DNA from 2 places in the Kitasatospora sp. NPDC053057 genome. Region 2 is predicted to be linked to the other one. Evidence: predicted binding sites of a transcription regulator. Region 2 holds the regulator's gene; the other holds the start of a gene.

Region 1 (9,412 bases), on a different contig from region 2:
GTCCTGGCCGGCCAGGCGGACCGGGTGGCCCTCCATGAGCAGCGAGCCGATGGCGAGGGTCTCGCCCATCGCCCAGTCGATGGTGTTGTCCTCGACCGAGGCGGCGCGGCGCTGCAGCTGCGGCAGCAGGCGCGGGTGGACGGTCAGCCAGTCCGGGTGGTTGACCTGCGAGGCGGCGATCCGCTTGACCATCTCCTGGGAGATGCCGGTCTGGATGGAGACCGGGAAGTCGGCGACCGGCTTGCCCGTGGTGGTGTCGGCCGGCGCCTGGGCCGCGTCGCGGACCTCGGCGAAGACCTTCTCCAGCTGGCCCTGGAAGTCCTGGAGCGCCTGCTCCGCCTCTTCCATGGTGATGTCGCCGCGACCGATCAGGCCCTCGGTGTACAGCTTGCGCACCGAGCGCTTCTTGTCGATCAGGTCGTACATCAGCGGCTGGGTGAACGACGGGTTGTCGGCCTCGTTGTGACCGCGGCGGCGGTAGCAGATGAGGTCGATCACGACGTCCTTGTGGAACGCCTGGCGGAACTCGAAGGCGAGCCGCGCGACGCGGACCACGGCCTCCGGGTCGTCGCCGTTCACGTGGAAGATCGGGGCCTCGATCATGCGGGCCACGTCGGTGCAGTACATCGAGGAGCGCGAGGACGCCGGGGCGGCGGTGAAGCCGACCTGGTTGTTCACCACGATGTGCACGGTGCCGCCGGTGCGGTAGCCGCGCAGCTGCGACATGTTCAGGGTCTCCGCGACGACGCCCTGGCCGGCGAAGGCCGCGTCACCGTGGATCTGGATCGGCAGCACCGGGAAGGTGGTGCCGCCCTGGTCCAGGATGTCCTGCTTGGCGCGGGCGATGCCCTCGACGACCGGGTCGACCGTCTCCAGGTGGGAGGGGTTGGCGGCCAGCGAGACCTTGATCTGCTCGCCGTCCAGGCCGGTGAAGGTGCCCTCGGAGCCCAGGTGGTACTTGACGTCGCCGGAGCCGTGCATCGACTTCGGGTCGAGGTTGCCCTCGAACTCGCCGAAGATCTTGCCGTACGGCTTGCCGACGATGTTGGCCAGCACGTTCAGACGGCCGCGGTGGGCCATGCCGATGACGGCCTCGTCCAGGCGGTGCTCGGCGGCGGAGTCGATGGTCGCGTCCAGCAGCGCGATCAGCGACTCACCGCCCTCCAGCGAGAAGCGCTTCTGGCCGACGTACTTGGTCTGCAGGAAGGTCTCGAAGGCCTCGGCCGAGTTCAGCCGGCGGAGGATCCGCAGCTGCTCCTCGCGCTCGGGCTTCGCGTACGGCTTCTCCAGGCGCTCCTGCAGCCACTTGCGCTGCTTCGGGTCCTGGATGTGCATGTACTCGATGCCGACGGTGCGGCAGTAGGTGTTGCGCAGCAGGCCGAGGATGTCGCGGAGCTTCATCATCTTCTGGCCGCCGAAGCCGCCGACCGCGAACTCGCGCTCCAGGTCCCACAGGGTGAGGCCGTGGGTGGTGACGTCCAGGTCGGGGTGCTTGCGCTGCTTGTACTCCAGCGGGTCGGTGTCGGCCATGAGGTGGCCGCGGACCCGGTAGGAGTGGATCAGCTCCATGACGCGGGCGGTCTTGTTGACCTCGTCGTCGTGGGTGGTGGCGACGTCGGTGGCCCAGCGGACCGGCTCGTACGGGATCCGCAGCGACTCGAAGATCTCGTCGTAGAAGCCGTTCTCGCCGAGCAGCAGGCGGTGGATCTCGCGCAGGAACTCGCCGGACGCCGCGCCCTGGATGACGCGGTGGTCGTAGGTCGAGGTCAGCGTCATGATCTTGGAGACGCCCAGGCGGGACAGGGTCTCCGGGGCGGAGCCCTGGAACTCGGCCGGGTACTCCATGGCGCCGACGCCGACGATGGTGCCCTGGTTCTGCATCAGGCGCGGCACGGAGTGCACGGTGCCGATGCCGCCGGGGTTGGTCAGCGAGACCGTGACGCCGGTGAAGTCGTCCATGGTCAGCTTGTTGGCGCGGGCCCGGCGGACGATGTCCTCGTAGGCCTGCCAGAAGCCGAAGAAGTCGAGGGTCTCGGCCTTCTTGATGGCCGCGACGACCAGCTGGCGGTCGCCGTTCGGCTTGACCAGGTCGATCGCCAGACCGAGGTTGACGTGCTCCGGCTTGACCAGGAAGGCCTTGCCGTCCTCCACCTTGTAGCTGTGGTTCATGCCCGGGGCGGCCTTGATGGCCTGGACCAGGGCGTAACCGATCAGGTGGGTGAAGGAGACCTTGCCGCCGCGGGCGCGCTGCAGGTGGTTGTTGATGACGATGCGGTTGTCGATCAACAGCTTCGCCGGGACGGCGCGGACCGAGGTCGCGGTCGGCACCTCCAGCGAGGCGTCCATGTTGGTGGCGACGGCCTTGGCCGGGCCGCGCAGCTGGACCAGCTCGGGGCCGGCCGGGGCGGCGGCCGGGGCCGGGGCAGCGGCGGCGGCCTTGGGGGCCGGGGGCGCGGCGGGCGCGGCGGCGAGCGGGGCGGCAACCGGGGCCGGAGCGGCCGGTGCGGCCGGTGCGGCGGGCGCGGGTGCGGCCGGAGCAGCAGCAGCGGCGGGCGCGGGGGCAGCGGCAGGGGTCGGCGTGGGGCCGGCCTGGGTCGCGGCCTGGGTCACTGGGGTCACCTCGGTACCGGGCTTGTAGTCGGCGAAAAAGTCCCACCAGGCTCGGTCGACCGAGTTCGGGTCCTGGAGGTACTGCTGGTAGATCTCATCGACGAGCCACTCATTGGGGCCGAAGCCAGTGGAGCTTGCCGAGCTGTTGGGGGTTTCAGGGGACTGTGGCGACACGGCGGCAACCGCCCTCTTCCGCTTCCTTTTGGGATGTTTGGACAGCGGGGATTAAGGCTACGCCCCTGACCAGTGATCGCGCAGTCCCCGGGCCCCAGGCGTCGCCCAGATCACAGTCCTGACCTGCAGATTGGCTGAAAAACTACGTTAGAAAGCCGTATCTGAGGGGAACCGATCGGGCCCGATCGCCCCCCAAATCGGGGCGAAAACGGACAAAGACCCAGGGTGATCCGCAGGCGATCTTCGTATGCGTCTGTGTCGGATCTGTGACAAATGTCCCGGCGCTCAGGACTGCCCGGGCAGCCGGACCTCGATCCGGCAGCCGCGCGGCGACTCGGCGACGGCGATCCGCCCGCCGTGCAGGTCCACCGCCCAGCGGGCGATCGCCAGGCCCAGCCCGGTGCCGCCGTCGGAGCCCGGACCGGAGGCGGTCGCGGTGCCGCTGCGGCTGAACCGCTCGAAGACCCGGCCGCGGTCCGCCGGCGGGATGCCCGGACCCTCGTCCTGGACCTCCAGCAGCAGGCCGCCGTCCTCGCCGTCCGGTCTCGCGCGCACCGTCACGGTGCCGCCGGGAGGGGAGTGCTTGCAGGCGTTGTCGACCAGGTTGGCGACCACCTGGTGGAGCCGTTCCGGGTCCGCCACGGCGGTCAGGCCGGCCGGGCTGACCTCCAGGGCCAGCCGGACGTCGCCGCGCCGGGAGAACGCCCCGCCGGCCGTCGCGCCGTCCACGGTGACCCCGCGCAGCACGCCGTCCAGGAACTCGCGCACCTCGAAGGGGCGGGCGTCCAGGTCGACCACGCCGTCGTCGATCTTGGAGAGGTCCAGCAGGTGGGTGACCAGGCGGCCGAGCCGCTCGGTCTGCTCCAGTGCGGCCCCCAGGGTCGCCGGATTGGGCTGCACGACGCCGTCCACCACGTTCTCCAGCACGGCGCGCAGCGCGGCGATGGGCGTGCGCAGCTCGTGCGAGACGTTGGCGACCAGCTCGCGGCGGTGCTGGTCGGCGGCCTGCAGGTCGGCGGCCATGCCGTTGAAGGCGGCGGCCAGCTCGCCGATCTCGTCGCGCGAGTTCACCTCGACCCGGCGGCTGTAGTCGCCGGAGGCCATCGCGCGGGCGGCGGCCGTCATCTCGCGCAGCGGGGCGGTCAGCCCGTGCGCGAGGAACTGCATGAACAGCAGCGAGGCGATCATGGAGAAGACCATGATGATCCGGATCTGGGTCTCGGACCGGATCGCCACGACCACCATCCCGGTGGCCAGGAACACGGAGACGATCACCAGCAGGGCGAGCTTGCCCTTGATCGACCGGACCGGGTCGAGCGGGCGGATGTCGGCCCAGACCCGGCTGGCCGCGCGTGCGGCCAGCGTCTGCGGGCGCGCGCCGTCGGCGTCCCCGTTGCGTTGCTGTGGAAAGGTCATTGGTCCCTGTGATCCCCGCGAGGTCTCACGGCGGTGTCGGACACGGGCCCCCCGGTGGCCCGTCGCCCGAAGCCCCCGTCAGGAGAGCGGGGCCTCCAGTGCGTATCCGACGCCGTGCACGGTGCGGATCCAGCTGGCGCCGATCTTCCGGCGCAGCGCCTTCACGTGGCTGTCGACGGTGCGGGTGCCGGACGCGTCGGTCCAGTCCCACACCTCGGCCAGCAGCTGCTCGCGGGTGAGCACCGCGCGCGGCTGGGCGGCCAGGCAGGCGAGCAGGTCGAACTCGGTCGGCGTCAGGTGGACGTCGCCCGAGGCGAGCCGGACCCGGCGCTGGACGTGGTCGATCTCCAGCTCGCCGAAGCGCAGGCTGCCGAGCGCGGGCGTGCGGGCGGCCTGCTGGGCGCGCTCGACGCGGCGCAGCAGCACGTTGACCCGGGCGGCCAGTTCGCGCATCGAGAACGGTTTGGTCATGTAGTCGTCGGCACCGACGCCGAGGCCGACCAGTAGGTCCGTCTCGTCGTCGCGGGCGGTCAGCATCAGCACCGGGACCGGGCGCTGGGCCTGGATCCGGCGGCACACCTCCAGCCCGTCGAAGCCGGGCAGCATGATGTCCAGGACCACCAGGTCCGGCTGCCAGGTGTGGAAGCCGTCCACCGCGCCGGGGCCGTCATGGGCCACGGCGACCTTGAACCCCTCCGCGCCCAGTCGGGCCGCGATCGACTCGGCGATCGTGGGTTCGTCCTCCACCACCAGCACTCTGCGCTGACTGCTCACTGTGCCACCGGTGTTGGGGTTGTCCTGCTGAATTTCTGTCACGGTCACGCCACCGCCCCCAGGGCTGCGGGCCGGCCACCTGTGGGGATGGCGGGGCTCCGCTCGTAGTCTTGTTCCGTCGTGGACTGTGCCGGGTCCGCCGTCCCGTCGCGTGCCCGGGAGTCGTGTGGACGGATGGTCTCCCGTCCACTTCTCCCACGCACTTCGCAGCGTACGGACAGCAGATGCTTTCCGGCAGGTGGACCGGACGTTTCCGGCCCGTGGGCCGGCTGTCCGGCCGCCCGTGGACCCACCGCTTGAGTGGGCACGGGCCGATACCTTACCCGGCGAATTTTCTCTGCGTAACGGTACGTATGCAGTCCAGTTGACACCAAGTCGCCGGTCAGAGGCCCTACTGACGCGTTAATGGGGAGAAGGTCTGGACCAATGCCGGGAATCCGGCGGATCTTCGCGTCGACGGTCTTCACGGGCTTTTCTCAGGTGCCTCTCAGAACCTCGACGTACCGTGGCCACGACAACGCCCCGCCGGGCGGAATCCGGCGCACGCGCCGGTACGTTGGGCACCTGCGAGCACCGGTGTCGGCGGGCGTGGAGCGGAGGCGGCATGGCGGGACTGCGGCGGGAGGCCGCCCGGAGCGCGCCCGCGGGGGTGCCGTACGGAATGCTCCGGTTCGGACTGCGCACCGGCGTCTTCGAATGGCTGCTGGAACGCGTGCCGACGCCCCGGCGCACTCCCTTCACCCTCGGATATCTCGCCGTGGTGGGAGCCACCACCACCTTCGCCAAAGTCGCCGATCCGGAACTCGTCCAGCGTCTGCAGGAGGCCTCCAGTTCGGACGGCCACAACCTGCTCCAGCACCCTTTGCGCGCCCTTGTGCTCAGTGGCTTCTGGGTGGCCGGGGAGGTGTGGATGCCCTACCTGTGGGGCTTCGCCTTCACCCTGGCGCCGCTGGAGCGCAGGGTCGGCACCGGCCGGGCCGCGGCGGTGTTCGCGATCGGGCACGTCGCGGCGACGCTGCTCTCCCAGGGCGTGGTGATCACCGCGGTGGAGACCGGGCGGATGGCGCCGGAGGCGATGGACTACCTGGACATCGGGGTCAGCTACGGCGTGCTCGCCTGCCTGGGTGCGGTGGCCGGGCTGCTGCCCTGGCGCGGGCGGGTGTTGGCGCTGGGCGGCGTCGGGCTGATGATCGCCCAGCAGATCGCCGTCGAGAAGGACGTGGTCACGGCCGTGGGGCATCCGGCCGCGGTGCTCACCGGGGTGGTGCTGTCACGCTGGCTGCGGCGGATCGAGCGGCGCCCGCCGCGGCCGCGCACCCGTTCGGCGCAGGCCCCGGCGGTCGGCGCCGCTGCCTCCTCGGCCTCCGTTGCCTCCTCGGCCTCCGCGGCGGTGCGGGCCGGTGCCCGCCCGTCCACCGTGCGCTGACGCCCGGGGTCTCTTGGGTCGTTCTTTCCCGGTCCTTTTGACGGCGCCTCCTCTTGGCCGTCCCGGTGACGCGGCGTTCGCTTGCGGCGAACAAGGTGCCGGGAACATCCGGAGCCCGTGAAGCCTTAGTCAGGTCGACTCAAGTTCACTGACTAGGGAGAGATCATGGCATCGACGTCCACACCGCTCACCCTGCCCGTGCTGCCGCTCGACGACGAGGTCGTCCTCCCGGGCATGGTCGTCCCGCTGGACCTGAAGGACGCCGAGGTGCGCGCCGCGGTCGAGGCCGCCCGCGCCGCGGCCGCCGGCTCCGGCAAGCCCCAGGTCCTGCTGGTTCCGCGGGTGGACGGCTCGTACGCGGCGGCCGGCACGCTCGCCACGGTGGAGCAGGTCGGCCGCCTCGCGGACGGGGACCCTGCCGCGCTGGTGCGCGCCGTGCGCCGGGTCCGGATCGGGGTCGGCACCACCGGCCCCGGCGCCGCGCTCTGGGTGGAGACCACGCCGTTCCGGGAGTCCTCGGTCGGCATGCCGGTGGCCGGGCGGGCCGCCGAGCTGGTCAAGGAGTACAAGGCGCTGTCCACCCAGTGGCTGCGCAAGCGCGGCGCCTGGCAGATCGTCGACCGGGTCGCGCAGATCGAGGGCGTCGGCGAGCTCGCCGACAACATCGGCTACGCGCCCTTCGCCACCGCCGAGCAGAAGCTCAAGGTGCTGCTGGAGGCCGACCAGGTCGCCCGGCTGGAGTACGCGCTCACCCTGCTGCGCGACCACCTCGCCGAGGAGGAGGTCAACGACACCATCCGCAAGGACGTCGAGGAGGGCGTGGCCAAGCAGCAGAAGGAGTTCCTGCTCCGCCGCCAGCTGGAGGCCGTCCGCAAGGAGCTGGCCGAGCTGAACGGCGACCCGGCCGACGAGGAGGGCGACTACCGCGCCCGGGTCGAGGCCGCCGACCTCCCGGAGAAGGTGCGGGCGGCCGCGCTCAAGGAGGTCGACAAGCTGGAGCGCTCCTCCGAGCAGTCCCCCGAGGGCTCCTGGATCCGCACCTGGCTGGACACCGTCCTGGAGCTGCCCTGGAACGAGCGCACCGAGGACGCGTACGACATCGTCGGCGCCCGCGCCGTGCTCGACGCCGACCACGCCGGCCTCGCCGACGTGAAGGAGCGGATCGTCGAGTACCTGGCCGTCCGCAAGCGCCGGGCGGACCAGGGGCTCGGCCTGATCGGCGGCCGCCGCGGGGGCGCGGTGCTCGCCCTGGTCGGCCCGCCCGGCGTCGGCAAGACCTCGCTCGGCGAATCGGTGGCCCGCGCCATGGGCCGCAAGTTCGTCCGGGTCGCGCTCGGCGGCGTCCGGGACGAGGCGGAGATCCGCGGCCACCGGCGCACCTACGTCGGCGCGCTGCCCGGCCGCCTGGTGCGGGCGATCAAGGAGGCCGGCTCGATGAACCCGGTCGTCCTGCTCGACGAGATCGACAAGGTCGGCTCCGACTACCGGGGCGACCCGGCCGCCGCCCTGCTGGAGGTGCTGGACCCGGCCCAGAACCACACCTTCCGGGACCACTACCTGGAGGTCGAGCTCGACCTCTCCGACGTGGTCTTCCTCGCCACCGCCAACGTGCTGGAGGCCATCCCCGAGCCGCTGCTCGACCGGATGGAGCTGGTCCGGCTCGACGGCTACACCGAGGACGAGAAGGTCGTCATCGCCCGCGACCACCTGCTCCCGCGCCAGCTGGAGAAGGCCGGCCTCGGCGACGGGCAGGTCAGCGTGGACGAGGAGGCGCTGCGCCGGCTCGCCGGGGAGTACACCCGCGAGGCGGGCGTGCGCACCCTGGAGCGCTCGATCGCCCGGGTGCTGCGCAAGATCGCCGCACAGGCCGAGCTGGGCGAGCGCGAGCTGCCCGCCTCGGTCGGCGCGCAGGATCTGCGCGCCCTGATCGGCCGACCGCACCACGTGCCGGAGTCCGCCCAGGAGCCCGCCGAACGGCGCACCGCCGTCCCCGGCGTGGCCACCGGCCTCGCGGTCACCGGCGCCGGCGGCGACGTCCTCTACATCGAGGCCTCGCTCGCCGACGCCGAGACCGGCGGCACCGGGCTCACCCTGACCGGGCAGCTGGGCGACGTGATGAAGGAGTCCGCGCACATCGCACTCTCCTTCCTGCGCTCGCGCGGCGCCGAACTGGAGCTGCCGGTCACCTCGCTGCGCGACCGCGGCGTGCACCTGCACGTCCCGGCCGGGGCCGTCCCCAAGGACGGGCCGAGTGCCGGCATCACCATGACCACGGCGCTGGCCTCGCTGCTCTCCGGCCGCAAGGTGCGCACCGACGTGGCGATGACGGGCGAGGTGTCGCTGACCGGCCGGGTGCTGCCGATCGGCGGGGTGAAGCAGAAGCTGCTCGCCGCCGACCGGGCCGGCCTCACCACCGTGATCATCCCCAAGCGCAACGAGGCCGACCTGGACGACGTCCCGGCCGAGGTGCTGGAGCGGCTCACCGTCCACCCGGTGGCCGACGTGCGCGAGGTGCTCACACTGGCCCTGGAGCCGGCCGGGGTGCTGGTCGCCGCGGCCTGACGTGATCGACAGGGGGACGGCCGGTCCGCGTGCCAGACTGCGGACATGCCGTCCCCCACGCAACGCGTCCTGGCCCTGGCGCCGGCGCGGCTGCGACCGTTCCTGGTCCGGCACCGCCGACTGGTGAAGTTCCTGCTGGTCGGCAGCGGCTGCTTCGTGCTCACCACGGTGATCGACCTCGAACTCAAGTTCACCGTCCTGGAGCACAAGCCGGTGGTGGCGCTGACGGTGGCGACGGTGATCGCCACCGTCGTCTCCTACGTGCTCAACCGCCGCTGGGCCTTCCGGACGGACGGGCGCCGACCCGAGGCCCTGCTGTTCTACCTGGTCAGCGCGGTGGCGATCGGCGTCAACGACATCCCGCTGGCGCTCTCCCGGTACGCCTTCGAGCTGCGCGAGCCGTACGTCACCCCCTTCCAGCAGGAGATCGCGGACTTCCTCAGCGGGATG
Region 2 (9,412 bases):
CCGTCATCTCCGCCAACGACGACAACAGCGCCGCCGCGTTCATCAGCGACCCGGCCGCCCTCACCTTCCTGATCGGCGGCTTCGAACGCGACTGGACCCGCGCCGACACCACCGAAGCCGCCACCGCCCTCGGCCAGGGCCCCACCCGCACCACCCCCGACCGGGTCGGCCGCCTGCTCGCGCGCGGCCTCACCCAACGAGCCGTCGCCACCCGCCTCGGCCTCAGCGAACGCACCGTCGCAGGCCACATCGCCCGCCTCCGCGACCGCTACGGCGCCCAGACCCTCTTCCAGCTCGGCTGGCTGATGAGAGGCGCCCGTGATGACCGATGAGCCCGGCCCCGCCGAACGCGCCCTCTACCTCGCAGCCGTCCGCGGCGGCGGACGACTGCGCCCCGAGGACCTCGCTCACCATCTACGAGTCGGCCGCCCGACTGAATGGACCGACCGCCCGGCTGGCCGCCCGGCTGACCGACATCGGCTGCCACATCCGGGTCGCGTCGTTCGCGCTCACCAAGATGATGATCTTCGACCGTACCGTCGCCATCGTCCCCGCATCGGCCGACCTCAACGCCGCCGTGTTCCTGGAGGACCCGGCCACGATCACCTTCATGGTCGAGGTCTTCGAGCGCTTCTGGCAGCTCTCCGAGGGCGTCAACTGGTCTGCACTCGCCGCTGGTTCCTCAGGCTCGCCGGTCCACGAGCAGGTCGGTCGGCTGCTCGCCCAGGGCCTCACCCAGCGGTCCACCGCGGGCCGCCTGGCCTCAGCGAGCGCACGGTGGCCGGCCACATCGCCCGGCTGCGCGAACTGCACGACGCCGAGACCCTGTTCCAGCTCGGCCGGCAGATGAGGGGAGCCCGCGATGCCTGACCCCGGGCTGGTCGATGCCGTCGGCCGCGAGCAGGTGGGTCGCCTGCTCGCCCGGGGTCTCACGCAGCGGGCGATCGCCGGCCGGATGGGGCTGAGCGAACGGACCGTGGCCGGTCACATCGCCCGCCTGCGTGAGGTGTACGACGCCGAGACGCTGTGCCGACTCGGCCGGCAGATGCGGGGAGCCCGGACGGGGGAGTCCGGTGGGTGAGCTCTGCTCAGCCGGTGGCGGCGCCGGTCGGCCAGTAGCCGGGGACGGCGGTCTGCTGCCGGGGGACGTTGAAGCGGTCACCGGGGGCGGTCCAGAAGCCCTCGCGGAGGGAGAGCGCCATGCCGGCCCAGTCCAGGGCGGTCTCCACGGTGTGGTGGAGGGCTTCCTGTGACCAGGTGTCGTCGAAGACCAGCGGCAGGACGGGGGCGACCTGCTCGATGGTGGCGATCAGCGGGTTGTGGGTGATGGCCTCGTCGACGAGCAGGACGATCGGCTTCCGCAGGGCCGACGCCCAACCGAGTTCGAGGCTCACCCCGGCCGAGAGCGGGGCTCCGACGTAGGCGAACACCAGGTCCGCGGACTGCAGCGCCCGGAAGTCGGACGGCACCCGGGGCTCGGGGGCCCGGCCGGCGACGGTCCAGGCGTCGCTGTGGTGCGCGCTGTACACGGCGGCACCGCTGCGGAGGAGAGTGGTGCGGAGCGTCGTCAGCCGCGTCCGGCTGGCGAGCGTCACCACACTGTCTGCGGGGCCGGTCAGTCGCATCAGCGGCGCGGCCAGGAACACACGTGCACGCCGACCCTCAGGGGCCTGGCTGTCGTGGTGACGCAGGTAGGGCTCGGTCATGTCGACTCCGGGGGAAGGCCGACCGGGGGGAGGAGGCGGTGCCGGTAGGCGTGTTTGGTTGCTGCTTCAAGGAATCTGATGGTTAAGCGGAACGGAAATTTGACGGTACAGCGGCAAGTCTTCCGGCTGCTTGGGACCATCGGGAGCGAACTGATCGTCTATCAGTGGCGATGGCTGCGTCCAGCGCTGCGCCCTGGCATCTGGATGCCTGGCAGAGAGATGACGCCCGCTCTGTTGGTTGGTGGGTGACAATGAAGCGGGGCATGCGGCATCATGTGGACGCTAGTGCTATTAGTCCAACTTGCGGACTCGAGAGGAAGAGGGTGGGTCCATGTCCCCTATGCGTCGACTTGTCCGTAAGGTCGTGCTGTCCACGGTAGCGGGCGTTTCCCTTTTGGCCGCTTGCGTCTCTATCGCGGGTTATGGGGCTTCGGTGACGGCACATGACCGTGCGACCGTGGCTGTTGTCGGGGCTGAGACGGTGGCTGACGACTTTCACTGGTAGGGCCCACCCATAGCCGGATTGCCCTGCCGGCGTCCGGGGTGCGCGTCTGCGTCACCGACGGTTACCAGCTGCCCGCATTCGGCTACAGCAACCCGTCGGTCACCGAGGGGTCCAACGCTGCTGTGACCGTGGTCCCGCGGTCCGCCCTCGACGCGTGCCCCAGGACGTAGCCGAGCTGGAAGAGCGAGTCGACGTTGTACTCCTCGCGCATTTCCGCGATATGCCTGGCCAGGGTTCGCTCGCTGATGCCGAGTCTCCGTGCGATGACCCGGTGATTCGTTCCGGACAGCAGCAGGTCGATGATGGTGTGCCGGAGCTGTGACACGACCTGCTGGGGCACGGTGCGGTCGCCCTCGAAATCCAGGGCTCTGCTCCAGTTCCGTTCGAAAACCTCTTGGGCGAGATAGTTGACCACCGCCGCATCGTGGATGAAAGCGGCCAGGTTGTCTTCGGCGACCGGAATTACGGCGAGTCGTCGATCGAAGATCAACAGCCGTGCGTACGGCTCGTCCAGGGTCCGGAACTGCCACCCCTCTTTGGCGAGTGTGGCCACGTAGTCCCTGGTGGGCTGGTGGTAGCGAGTGCTCGCGTTGTAGATCGACCGCATCGATGCGCCGGTGCGAATGATGTCGAGATCCCGCTTCAGGAATGAAGTCAGCATTTCGGAGGGCCGTGGCCCCCCCGGCTGCATGGCGAGACCCTCGGTCATGCCGCTGGCCATGGCCTGTTGCAACCGCTGATTAATCAGTGCCCGGCCCTGGACGTACTCGATGGGGCCGCCGCTCTGATCCGGCGTGTGAAATGCTTCCGCCAGATCGGTCAATTCGCCTGGAATCGAAACCGCGCGGGCCAGGAGGTCTAGGGCCTGACGTTGCCAGGTCGAGCTCAGACTGGCGGCGAGTTTCTCAGGGTCGACGGCGAACAATGAGCCGGGCTCGTCGTTGTCCGATATCAGAAGCCCGATTGCGAGCAGCTCCTGGAGCGCCTCGTTCTCGTCCTGAGTGCAGGAGGCCCTGACGAGCCGACCGTCCCCCGCCAGCGCTTTGAGGTACAGCGTCCGCGCACCGGGAGACAGGATTGGCGATCGACCATGGTGGTTCACCAGGTGTTCTCGATCACTCACTTTCGGCTCCTTGTCGTCGACCGGACAAAGTAGTCAACGCGACTGAAGTCCGCGGCCTCAGGGATCTTAATCGGAGACCGCGATCCGACGCCTAGCTCGAATGAAGGAGGTCACGACGCCCGGTAGCCGATCCGAAGCCGCCACTCTCTCACCACACGCCAACCGCCGGCACCCCCCGAACAGGAGGGAGCCGGCGGCTGGCGAGGTGAGCGGTGCCTCGGGTCAGCGCTTGGGGCGCCAGACGACGAGGGCGCTGGACTGCGGGGTGGGGGGCTGGTACGGGACGAGGTCGCGGCGGTAGGAGGCGTGGACGGCGGCCTCGCGCTGCTGGAGGGCGGTGGCGGCGCCCTCCAGGGAGTCGACCAGTTCGGTGATGCGGGCCTGGAGGGCGGTGACCTGGTTCTCCAGCTCGATGATCCGCTTGATGCCGGCCAGGTTGATGCCCTCGTCCTGGGAGAGCCGCTGGACCTCGCGCAGCTGCTGGATGTCGCGGGCCGAGTAGCGGCGGCCGCGGCCGGCGGTGCGGTCGGGGCTGACCAGGCCGAGGCGGTCGTACTGGCGCAGCGTCTGCGGGTGGAGGCCGGAGAGTTCGGCGGCGACCGAGATGACGTACACCGGGGTTTCCTCGGTGAGTACGTACTGCGGCGGGGCCGCGGCGCGCCGGGTGCGGCGGGGGCCGCTGCCGGGCAGGCCCTCGCCGAGGCCGGGGCCGATCGGGCCGTCGGCGTCCATCGGGTTCATCGGATTCGGGGACATCTGGTCGTCACGCTCCCTTCGCCGCCCGGAACAGGGCAGCTCGCGGGTCGTCGGAGGCGGTGGCCTCGCGGTACTGCTCCAGAGCGTTCAGCGCGTCGCCGGTGACGTGCTGGGGCACCACGACCTCGACGGTGACGAGGAGGTCGCCGCGGGTGCCGTCCTTGCGGGTGGCGCCCTTGCCGCGGGCGCGCATGGTGAGGCCGTTGGCGCTGCCCGGGGGCAGCTTGAGCTTGACGGCGGGACCGTTGAGCGTGGGCACCTCGATGGTGGCGCCGAGGGTCGCCTCGGGGAAGGTGACCGGGACGGTGACGGTGAGGTTGTCGCCCTTGCGCCCGAAGACCGGGTGCGGGTCGACGTGCACGGTGACGTAGAGGTCGCCGGGCTGGCCGCCGCGTTCGCCCTGGGCACCCTTGCCCTTGAGCCGGATCCGCTGGTCGGCCTGGACTCCGGCCGGGATGCGGACCTGCATGGTGCGGGCGGAGCTGGCCCGGCCGCTGCCGTGGCAGTCGGGGCACGGGTCGTCGACGATCATGCCCCGGCCGCGGCAGTCCTTGCAGGGCTCGGAGAGCGCGAAGGCGCCCTGGCCGCGGCTGACGGTGCCGGCGCCGACGCAGGTGGGGCAGACCCGCGGGGTGGTGCCGGCCTTGGCGCCGGTGCCGTTGCAGAGCCGGCAGGGGGCCTGGCTGGTCATCCGCAGGGGGACGGTGGCGCCGTCCACCGCCTCCTCGAAGGAGAGCGTCACCTCGGTCTCGACGTCGGCGCCGCGCCGGGGCTGGGCCTGCCGGGTGCTGCCGCGGTTGAAGAGGCCGCCGAAGACGTCGCCGAGTCCGCCACCGCTGCCGCTGCTGCCGCCCTGGCTGCCGCTGAAGAGGTCGCCGAAGTCGAAGCTGTAGCTGCCGGTGCTGGGGCCGCCGGTGCGGAAGCCGCCGTTGGCGAAGAGGCTGCGGGCCTCGTCGTACTCCTTGCGGCGCTTCTCGTCGGAGAGGACGTCGTACGCCTCGGAGATGTCCTTGAAGCGCTCCTCGGCCTTGGCGTCGCCCTTGTTCGCGTCGGGGTGGAACTCGCGCGCCAGTTTCCGGTAGGTCTTCTTGATCTCGGTGGCGGTGGCGTCCTTGGGCACGCCGAGGACCTTGTAGTAGTCCTTCTCCACGTAGTCCTTGCCACTCATGCGCCCACCTCGCTGCGCTCGGCAGCCGCTGAGCGGGACACGCACCTCTTCATGGTTCGCTCGCTGCGCTCGCTCACGGCTTCCGCCACCTCCCGATGTCCATCGTCACTGCGCTGTCAACAGTCGCCGAAAGAGGAGCTGTTGACAGCGCGCTGCGGAGTCGGCCGCCGTACTGGCAGGCACGCGACTCCGCAGCGCACTGGTTGTCAGCTGTCACAGGTTGTCAGCTGTCCGAGCCACCGTCGGACTTGTCCGCGTCGGCGGACTCGGCCTCGGCGTCCGGGCCGGGCGTCGTCTGGGTGCCCGGCTGGGGCTCGGCCACGGCGACCATCGCCGGGCGGATGATCCGCTCGCCGATGCGGTAGCCGGGCTGGAGGATCTGCACGCAGGTGTCCTCGGTGACGTCCGAGGAGTAGCTGTGCATCAGCGCCTCGTGCTGCGTCGGGTCGAAGGGCTCGCCCTCCTTGCCGAACTGCTGCAGGCCCAGCTTGGCGACGACCGTCTCCAGGGACTCGGCGACGGACTTGAAGCCGCCCGTCACCTCGCCGTGCTCGCGGGCGCGGCCGATGTCGTCCAGGACGGGGATCAGGGACTCCAGGATGTTGGAGACCGCGATCTCGCGGACGGTCAGCCGGTCGCGCTCGACCCGCTTGCGGTAGTTCTGGTACTCGGCCTGCAGGCGCTGCAGGTCCGCAGTGCGCTCGGCCAGCTCACGCTTGGCCGTGGCGAGGTCCTCGGAGCCCTCGCCGGCACCGCCGGCGGCGGCCTCCTCGGCAGCCTTGATCACGGCCTCCTCGGCGGCGGAGTCGTCGCCGGGCTTGCCGCCCTGCGGCTTGTCCGTCATGCCGACGCACCGCCCTTGGGCTTCTCGTCGTCCACGATCTCGGCGTCGACGACGTCGTCTTCCTTGGCCTGGGTGGACTCGCCGGCCGCGGCGGCACCGGCACCGGCGGCGTCGGCGTTGGCGTAGAGCGCCTGGCCGAGCTTCTGGGCGGTGGTGGAGACCTTCTCCGAGGCCTCGCGGATCTTCGCGACGTCCTCGCCCTTCAGGGCCTCCTTGAGCTCGCCGATGGCGGTCTCGACCTCGGTCTTGACGTCGGCCGGGAGCTTGTCGGCGTTGTCGGCGATGAACTTCTCGGTCGAGTAGACGAGCTGCTCGGCGGAGTTGCGGGTCTCCACGGCCTCGCGGCGGTTGTGGTCGTCCTCGGCGTACTGCTCGGCCTCGCGGCGCATGCGGTCGACCTCGTCCTTCGGCAGCGAGGAGCCGCCGGTGACGGTCATCTTCTGCTCCTTGCCGGTGCCGAGGTCCTTGGCGGCGACGTGCATGATGCCGTTGGCGTCGATGTCGAAGGTGACCTCGATCTGCGGCAGGCCGCGCGGCGCCGGCGGGAGGCCGGTGAGCTCGAACATCCCGAGCTTCTTGTTGTACGCGGCGATCTCGCGCTCGCCCTGGTAGACCTGGATCTGTACGGACGGCTGGTTGTCCTCGGCCGTCGTGAAGATCTCGGAGCGCTTGGTCGGGATCGTGGTGTTGCGCTCGATGAGCTTGGTCATGATGCCGCCCTTGGTCTCGATGCCGAGGGACAGCGGGGTGACGTCGAGCAGCAGGACGTCCTTGACCTCGCCCTTGAGGACACCGGCCTGGAGCGAGGCGCCGATGGCGACGACCTCGTCCGGGTTGACGCCCTTGTTGGCGTCCTTGCCACCGGTGAGCTCGCGGACCAGCTCGGCGACGGCCGGCATGCGGGTCGAGCCGCCGACCAGGACGACGTGGTCGATCTCGGCGAGCGAGATGCCGGCGTCCTTGATGACGTTGTTGAACGGGACCTTGCAGCGCTCGAGCAGGTCCGCGGTCAGCTGCTGGAACTGGGCGCGGGTGAGCTTCTCGTCCAGGTGCAGCGGGCCCTCGGCGGAGGCCGTGATGTACGGCAGGTTGATCGAGGTCTCGGAGGACGAGGACAGCTCGATCTTGGCCTTCTCGGCGGCCTCGCGCAGACGCTGCAGGGCCATCTTGTCCTTGGACAGGTCGACGCCGTGGCCGGACTGGAAGACCTTGACCAGGTGGTCGACGACGCGCTGGTCCCAGTCGTCACCACCGAGGTGGTTGTCACCGTTGGTGGCCTTCACCTCGACGACCCCGTCGCCGATCTCCAGCAGGGAGACGTCGAAGGTGCCGCCGCCGAGGTCGAAGACCAGGATGGTCTGGTCGTCCTTGTCCAGGCCGTACGCGAGGGCGGCCGCGGTCGGCTCGTTGACGATGCGCAGGACGTTCAGGCCCGCGATCTCGCCGGCCTCCTTGGTGGCCTGGCGCTCCGAGTCGTTGAAGTACGCCGGGACGGTGATGACGGCGTCGGTGACGGTCTCGCCCAGGTACGCCTCGGCGTCGCGCTTCAGCTTCTGCAGCACGAAGGCCGAGATCTGCTGTGGCGTGAAGTCCTTGCCGTCGATGTTGATCTTCCACCCGGTGCCCATGTGGCGCTTGACCGAGCGGATGGTGCGGTCGACGTTGGTGACCGCCTGGCGCTTGGCCACCTCGCCGACGAGGACCTCGCCGTTCTTGGCGAAGGCGACGACGGACGGCGTGGTCCGCGCGCCCTCGGCGTTCGTGATGACGGTGGGCTCGCCACCCTCCAGAACGCTGACGACCGAGTTCGTCGTACCGAGGTCGATGCCGACCGCGCGTGCCATCGTAGATACCTCCACGGAAGAGTTGAGCTTTACGGGCTCAAGGATGCACGACTCGACCGGGAGCGTCAACAGGTATGAGTGCGAGCCGCTCAACTTTTCTGAGGCCTGCCCCGGCGGCGGCCCGTGCGAGCTAGGCGCCTGCGGGCCGGGGCGGCGCGCGTGCGGTCACGTGACTGCCGCCATAGCTTGGGAACCTTCTGGAGAACTGTTGCCCACCGGTAATGTCCGGGCCGTCGGCTCGGCAAGTTACCGACCAGTACAATCACTTCGGAAAACCGCAGGACCGCGAAACCGCAGGACAAACCGCAGCCCCGCGAAACCGCGGGACCCGCAGAGACTGCTCAACCGCAAGCCGCAGGAGACGGAGAGCGATGCAACTAGCAGCGATCGTCATCTCGCTGGTCACCTTCGTGATCGGCACCGCGCTCGCCCTCCGTGCGGCGTGGCACATCTTCAGGGTGGTGTTGACCGGCGCGCCGGACTCCACCCGCTTCGGGAAGCCCGCCCAGCGCGTGGGGACCGTCGCGACCGAGTTCTTCGGGCACACCCGGATGAACCGCTGGGGGATCGTGGGCATCGCCCACTGGTTCGTCGCGGTCGGCTTCTTCAGCCTGGTGCTGACCATCGTCAACGCGATGGGCCAGCTCTTCGACCCCGAGTGGGAACTGCCGATCATCGGCAACTGGATGATCTGGCAGCTCTTCGTCGAGCTGGTCGGCACCCTGACCACCCTGGGCATCGCCACCCTGATGGTGATCCGGCTGATGAGCCTGCCGTCCAGGTCGGGCCGCAAGTCCCGGTTCGCCGGCTCGATCGCCTGGCAGGCCTTCTACGTCGAGTACACGATCCTCGGCATCGGCATCTGCATCCTGATGCTGCGCGCCCTGGAGGGCGCCCTGGCCGGCGTCGACTCGTACGGTGCGGAGCACCTGGTCTCGTACCCGATCACCTCCGCGCTGAGCGGCCTGTCGCACGGCACGCTGGAGAACCTGGTCTACCTGTTCGCGATGCTGAAGATCTGCATCTCGTTCGCGTGGGCGGCCACCATCGGCCTCAACCCCTCGATGGGCGTGGCCTGGCACCGCTTCCTCGGCTTCTTCAACATCTACTTCAAGCGCGAGGAGGACGGCGGCACCGCGCTCGGCGCGCTCCGTCCGATGACCAGCAACGGTCAGCCGATCGACTTCGAGGACCCGGCCGACGACGCCGTCTTCGGCGTCTCCCAGGTCGAGCACTTCTCCTGGAAGGGCATCCTCGACTTCTCCACCTGCACCGAGTGCGGCCGCTGCCAGTCGCAGTGCCCCGCCTGGAACACCGGCAAGCCGCTGTCGCCCAAGCTGCTGATCATGAGCCTGCGCGAGCACGCCTACGGCAAGGCGCCGTACCTGCTGGCCGGCGGCGGCAAGGACATGGAGGGCACCGAGAAGGCCACCGCCGAGCAGCTCAAGGACGTCCCGGCGGCCGCG

The links. The regulator HspR, encoded in region 2, represses chaperone genes until heat shock. The targets are predictions, from matches to a motif close to TTGAGNNNNNNNNNCTCAA.
Region 1: the regulator HspR is predicted to act here: its motif matches at 6,525-6,543, upstream of lon (endopeptidase La).

The regions. Positions count from the first base shown of each region.
Region 1 is NZ_JBITZP010000006.1:190,593-200,004, reverse strand. It holds gene ACIG5E_RS09770 (multifunctional oxoglutarate decarboxylase/oxoglutarate dehydrogenase thiamine pyrophosphate-binding subunit/dihydrolipoyllysine-residue succinyltransferase subunit) at 1-2,784, opposite strand, end outside; gene ACIG5E_RS09765 (sensor histidine kinase) at 3,070-4,200, opposite strand; gene ACIG5E_RS09760 (response regulator transcription factor) at 4,279-5,016, opposite strand; gene ACIG5E_RS09755 (rhomboid-like protein) at 5,579-6,400, shown strand; gene lon (endopeptidase La) at 6,566-8,962, shown strand; gene ACIG5E_RS09745 (GtrA family protein) at 9,008-9,412, shown strand, end outside.
Region 2 is NZ_JBITZP010000002.1:323,590-333,001, forward strand. It holds gene ACIG5E_RS04075 (LuxR family transcriptional regulator) at 1-332, shown strand, start outside; gene ACIG5E_RS04080 (hypothetical protein) at 329-850, shown strand; gene ACIG5E_RS04085 (LuxR C-terminal-related transcriptional regulator) at 863-1,081, shown strand; gene ACIG5E_RS04090 (hypothetical protein) at 1,089-1,706, opposite strand; gene ACIG5E_RS04095 (hypothetical protein) at 2,294-3,334, opposite strand; gene ACIG5E_RS04100 (heat shock protein transcriptional repressor HspR) at 3,557-4,090, opposite strand; gene dnaJ (molecular chaperone DnaJ) at 4,098-5,258, opposite strand; gene grpE (nucleotide exchange factor GrpE) at 5,482-6,102, opposite strand; gene dnaK (molecular chaperone DnaK) at 6,099-7,946, opposite strand; gene ACIG5E_RS04120 (4Fe-4S dicluster domain-containing protein) at 8,318-9,412, shown strand, end outside.